Regions from separate parts of the Lactobacillus sp. UMNPBX1 genome, predicted to be linked through region 2. Evidence: riboswitches for the same ligand, from Rfam matches in the RefSeq annotation. Region 2 holds a riboswitch; the other holds the start of a gene.
The links. A riboswitch is a leader RNA that binds a small molecule or an ion and turns the genes downstream of it on or off. The one in region 2 is predicted to bind FMN.
Positions count from the first base shown of each region.

Region 1: it holds a riboswitch for FMN, as region 2 does, so the genes downstream of both, ribD (bifunctional diaminohydroxyphosphoribosylaminopyrimidine deaminase/5-amino-6-(5-phosphoribosylamino)uracil reductase RibD) here and CP352_RS08170 (ECF transporter S component) in region 2, are expected to answer to the same signal.

Region 1 is NZ_PCZI01000007.1:58,730-61,851, reverse strand. It holds gene CP352_RS05465 (bifunctional 3,4-dihydroxy-2-butanone-4-phosphate synthase/GTP cyclohydrolase II) at 1-371, opposite strand, end outside; gene CP352_RS05460 (riboflavin synthase) at 373-969, opposite strand; gene ribD (bifunctional diaminohydroxyphosphoribosylaminopyrimidine deaminase/5-amino-6-(5-phosphoribosylamino)uracil reductase RibD) at 962-2,020, opposite strand; FMN riboswitch at 2,133-2,247, opposite strand; gene CP352_RS05450 (SDR family NAD(P)-dependent oxidoreductase) at 2,447-3,122, shown strand, end outside.
Region 2 is NZ_PCZI01000015.1:25,824-28,945, forward strand. It holds gene scpB (SMC-Scp complex subunit ScpB) at 1-545, shown strand, start outside; gene CP352_RS08165 (pseudouridine synthase) at 549-1,265, shown strand; FMN riboswitch at 1,294-1,406, shown strand; gene CP352_RS08170 (ECF transporter S component) at 1,483-2,172, shown strand; gene CP352_RS08175 (SAG1386/EF1546 family surface-associated protein) at 2,274-2,735, shown strand; gene cmk ((d)CMP kinase) at 2,787-3,122, shown strand, end outside.

The DNA.
Region 1 (3,122 bases), on a different contig from region 2:
CCTGGTCTAAAGAAGTCTTCTGGCTTGGAAGTAGGATCAGCAATTGCCTTGATAGTTGCCGCACGATCATAAGCAGAAATACCAGTAGTGGTGGTTTTGTAATCAACACTGATTGTAAAAGCTGTACCGTATGGATCAGTATTATTTTGTTCCATTTGGTAGAAATTTAAACGTTGGGCAATTGTTTTGCTTACAGGGGTGCAAAGTAAGCCACGAGCATGTTTGGTCATAAAGTTAACATTTTCAGGAGTAACTTTAGACCCTAAGCCGATCATATCACCTTCAGATTCACGATCTTCATCATCAGCAACAATCACTAAACCACCATTTTTCATCCATTGAATTGCATTTTGAATTTTTCTAACATCCATTTTAATTTCTCTTTTCTAAATTTTTTGCAACATATTTTCCGATAATGTCGGTTTCCAAATTTACTTCATCATTTATCTGTAAGTTGGCTAAATTAGTTTCGTCTTGAGTATGTGGAATTAGACCTACCGAAAAACTGTTATCTTTAACATCCATCACTGTTAATGAAACGCCATTTAAAGCAATACTACCTTGAGGTACGATCTGTGTTGATAATCGGGCAGGAAACTTAAACCAAATTTCAATTGCATTTTCATTCTGTGCTATTTTAGTAACTGTTGCCAAATCATCAATATGTCCCGTAACAAGATGACCTTCTAAACGTTGACCGACTTCTAATGAACGCTCAACGTTAAGTTGATCACCATTATGCAAATTCTTAAAAACAGTTTTCTTATAAGTCTGAGGCATCATGGTTACAACAAAACTAGTTTCAGTAAAACTTTCAACCGTCAAACAAGTCCCATTAATTGCAATTGAATCACCGATCGTTAGCTCATTAGTAAAGTCTGCAGGGCACGAAACGGTTAGCTTAATTGTTTGCTTGTGTTTATCAATTTTTTTAATATGAGCATCCCCGCGAACTAGACCACTAAACATGTTTTAATTCACCTGCAATTCGTTCATTGTTGCCAAAGGCTGTTTTTTTAACATTTGTTAAAGGAACAGTTTCGTTTGGTACTAAACCTGTTACGCCTTCATCTCCAAGAAAGATCGGCGCCGTATATTTAATTACTTCATTAACAAAAATTTCATTCATAATTGCTTTTTCCAAAGTAGGGCCACCTTCTACATAAACTGACTGGATTTCTTTTGTACTCAAATAATCAAATACTTCTTGGATCTTGTTTGTTGCTAAATGAATAATTTTGATTTTAGAATTAGTAAAGTTGTTTTTAGACATTTGCTTATTTTGAGTGAAAATCCAAGTGGGATTTGTATCACTTAATAAGCGAAGTCGTAAATGATTTAACAGCCGTCCGCGACGATCAATGATAATACGGATTGGCGGATAGTCACTTTTGACATTAGTTCTTAAAATAGGGTCATCAATGATAGCAGTCGAAGAACCAATCATAATTGCTTGATAATCAGCACGTTCAGAATGAACTTGCTGATACACTGCTTGATTAGTGATTGGAGTTCGCTGGCCGCGCATTGCAACTTTATTATCTAAACTAGTTGCTTCTTTGACTGTGATCCAGGGAAACCCATATTGGTAAAAATAGCTGTAGAATTTATTAAGTTTACTTGCGTCATCAGCTAAAACACCAGTAGTTACTTGAATCCCATTCTTTTGTAGTTGGGCAATTCCTTTTCCAGTAACCAGTTTGTGTGGATCGATTTGTCCAACTACAACACGTTTAATCCCACTTTTGATAATTAAATCTGAGCAGGGAGGCTGTTTACCATAATGGTTGCATGGCTCAAGGGTGACATAGAGAGTTGAATTAAATAATTGTTCTGGGGTTAATTTTGAAATGGCATCGCGTTCTGCATGATTTTGTCCATAATGGTGATGATAGCCAGTAGCTAAGACTTGACCGTTTTTAACAATTACGGCACCAACCATAGGATTTTTCCATGTTTGATAGCGACCTTTTTTAGCTTCTTCTAAAGCTAAATTCATATAAAAAGTATCTTTTTCCATTAAAATCACTTCCTCGTAGAGCAAAAAAGAACCTCGAGTATTCTCGAGGTTCAGTAATAATATTCAAAGTCAAATAATCAAAGTAAATGCAAATAAGCGTTACTTATTGGTTATCATTCTTCTATCATCTAGACTATACTATCGGTACCGATTATCGGATTCCACCGCTTTCGCGGGTTGCGGACTTCACCGCCGGTCAGGAATTTCACCTTGCCTCGAAGAACATTTATTTAATTCAACTTTATCGTAAAACTGAACTAGCTAAATGTCAATAATTAATTTAAGCGGTTACAAACAAAAACAGATTAAAAGCCTGTAGTTATCGTAAGTTAATCAATTAAAATTATTTAACTGTCACGCTTTACTTACTTTTTAGAAGCTAATATAATAGCTAGAAAGAAATTAATTATGTTGAGGTAACGAATTATGAAAATGAATCTTGAAGGGAAACTAGCTTTAGTTACAGGTTCTACTAAAGGTATTGGTAAAGCTATTGCGATTGAACTTGCTAAAGAAGGGACGAATGTCATTATTAATGGTCGTCAAAAAGTAACTGTTGATAAAATAGTTGCTGAAATTAAAGAAAATTATCCTGATACCGACCCACAATCGGCGCCATATGATCTTTCAGATGCCAAGCAGCGCAAGGAGTTATTTGAAAGATTCCCAGATATTGATATTTTGGTCAACAACATGGGTATTTTCAAACCAATGAATTATTTTGATATTGATGAAGCTACTTGGCAAAAATTTATTGATGTAAATGTGTATTCAGGTAATGCCTTAGCTAAGTTTTATTTACCAAAGATGCTTGATCAAGACTTTGGCAGGATTATTTTCATTGCTAGTGAAGAAGCCATTATGCCATCAGGTGAAATGCCACAATATAGTTTAACTAAGACAATGAACTTATCAATTGCCAAGAGTTTGTCTAAATTGACTGCAGGGACACATGTAACTGTGAATACAATTATGCCAGGATCAACTCTTACTGAAGGTGTTGAAACGATGATCAATGACATGTATAAAGATTCTAATCTGCCAAAAGAAGAATGGGAAAGTGACTTTATGAAGAATCACCGCCCACTTTCACAAATTCAAA
Region 2 (3,122 bases):
GTGACAATGGGCTTGAGGAGCAAAATCTAATTGAACTACTTGAAGTTGATGGTGAAGAGCTAGGTCAGTTAGTCACTCGTTTGCAGCAAAAAATGAAGGCTGATCCAGACTCGGGAATGCAAATAATTCATATTGCAAATACTTATAAGATGACAACTAGTCAACAGACAGCTAAGATAATTGAAAAGTATTTTCAAAAAGATTTAACTAAGAATTTGAGTCAATCAGCACTTGAAATTCTCTCAATTATTGCTTATCGACAACCAATTACTAGAATAGAAATTGATGATATTCGTGGAGTAAATTCATCAGGAGCTTTACAGACATTGATTTGGCGAGGATTAATTAAACAAGACGGCAAAAAAGATGCTCCAGGTCATCCTAAGTTGTATGTTACAACTGATTATTTTTTACAATATTTTAATTATCAAAGTTTGGCTGATTTACCGTTAATCGAAGACTTTGAGGATACAACTGATGGTGAGGAGATTGACTTATTCGATTCAAAAGGTAGCGCAGACAAACATTTAGAAAAAGAGGGATAGAAAATGGCAGAACGATTACAAAAAGTAATTGCGGAAGCAGGAATCGCTTCAAGAAGAAAAGCTGAAAAAATGATTGTAGCCGGTCGAGTTAAAGTAGATGGGCATGTTGTTACTAAGCTAGGTACTAAAGTCGATACTTTTAGTAATATTACAGTCGATGATGAACCAATTGAGCGGGAAAGCCTACACACGTATTTGTTTTATAAGCCTCGCGGCGTTGTTTCGACTGCAGAAGACGATCGTGGTAGAAAAACTGTAGTTGATTATTTCGAAGATTTACCATATCGTTTGTATCCAGTAGGAAGATTAGATTATGATACGTCAGGTTTATTGCTAATGACTAACGATGGCAAATTAGCAAATTTATTGATGCACCCTAAAAATGAAGTGGCTAAGGTCTATGTAGCCAAGATTAAAGGGATTTTAACTCCTGATGAAATTAAAACCTTGACTCAAGGAGTAAAGTTGGATCATTTTAAGGCTGCGCCTGCCAAGGTCAAAGTATTGAAAACTGATCATAAGAAAGACACACAAATTGTCCAAATTACAATTCATGAGGGACATTATCATCAAGTTAAGCGAATGTTTAAAGCAGTAGGTCACTTAGTTGATAAGCTTGCTCGTGAAAAATATGCCTTTTTAACTCTGGATTCGCTTACATCAGGACAATATCGGGAATTATCGAAGCATGAAGTTGACAAATTAATGCAATTGAACTAAATTATAACTGTAATTAAATATTCAAGGTTATTGTCTTCAGGGCAGGGTGAAAGTCCCGACCGGCGGTGAAAGTCCGCGACCCACGTCAGTGGTTGAATCGTTAGATACCGATAGTTAAAGTCTAGATGGAAGAAGACAGGCTAAAAAAACTTACTACACTTTTTAAGGTCTGTTGCTGAAGCAATAGACCTTTTGTTTTGGGAAAGGAAAGTAAGTTATGGATCAAGCTAAATCCAAGAATAGTAGTTTAACTAATGTGATTGCATATGCTTTAATTGGCTGTATTGCTTTTGTAGTTATGAAATTTGAATTTCCAATCATGCCTGGAGTTGCCTTCTTAAAGTTTGATTTTTCAGATGTCATTATTACAATTGGAATGTTTATTTTTGGCATTGTACCGGGAGTTATTATTGCTTTAATTCGAATGTTGCTTAGTTTAATTTTTAGTGGTTTTGCATTACCAAGCCTTGTTGGAAATCTAGCAGCATTCTTAGCTTCAATGTCATTTGCAGTTCCATTTTATTTATTAAGTAAAAATGTGAGTGCGGATAACCGCAAGACAATGATGGGCAGAGTTAAACCAATTTGTGGTTTGGTAATTGGGATTATCGCAATGGCAGCAGTGATGTCATTGGCTAATGCCTTCGTTTTGACTCCTATTTACGCAGTAACAGCGGTACCAAACTTGCCTGCTATTAATAGCTATAGTGCCTTGTTAAGCTTTACTGAGAAAGTTTACTTGGGTCAGTTATTGCATTTACCATCAATGTCAACCTACATTTTTAGTATTATCATGCCCTTTAACTTGTTAAAAGGATTAATTAACGCTGTGGCTGTTTACTTATTGTTTGAAGCTACCTTGAAAACAATTAAGCCATTCGTTCGTAAGAGATTTAATTTGAATTAAGTTATCATCCCATCAATTTTTTAAGTTGATGGGATTTTTCATATTCAAAGCATCCTAAAATATGCTAAAATTAATCCGTTAAGTGAATGGAGGAATTTTTGATGGATAAAAAGTCAACCGGGCCATATCAGCACTATGAACGACCTACTGAAAAGCGAAGCTCACAAGATAGTCAGCCTAGTGGATCAGCACGTTGGATAGCAGTTATTATAATTTTAGCGGTTATTTTAATTGCACTTATCCCAGTTGTTCATCGTTTGGCTTCAAGCCATTCAGAAAAAGCTGAAGAAGTTCAAACAGTTAAGAAGGTTTCTTCTAAATCATCCAAGTCTGTTAAGACTAAGAAAACCTCATCATCTTCTTTTAGCAAGAAAAAGTCTGAAAAGGCTAGTTCAAGCTCATCTAGTAGTTCTGCTACTCCTAAGACTTATTTAGTCCAAAGTGGAGATACTTTAAATGAAATTGCAGAAAAGAATGGCTTGACTGTTGATGAATTAGCCAGATTAAATAATCTTAAAGACTCTTCAAATATTGAAGCAGGTCAGACACTTAAGTTGAAATAATCTTTCAGAAAGGATAAAAGGGGTCGATGATAAGATCTCTTTTTTATTAGAATGCAAGTAGCAGTAGATGGTCCTGCATCAGCAGGTAAAAGTACAGTTGCTAAAATCATTGCAAGTAAATTATCCTTTGTCTATATAGACACAGGGGCAATGTATCGTGCATGTACAGTGATTGCTCGTAATCATAACTTAGATTATGGTGATGAAGCGGGTATCTTGAATGCCATTGATGAAGATGGAATTGAATTGAAATCTGAAAATGGTGAGCAAAAAGTATATGTAGCTGGAAAGGACGTTTCTAAAGAAATTAGAACGCCTGAAATTTCAGCTAATGTTTCGGAAGTATCCGCTTTGCCGAAAGTACGAGAAAAAATGGTAAGTCTGCAA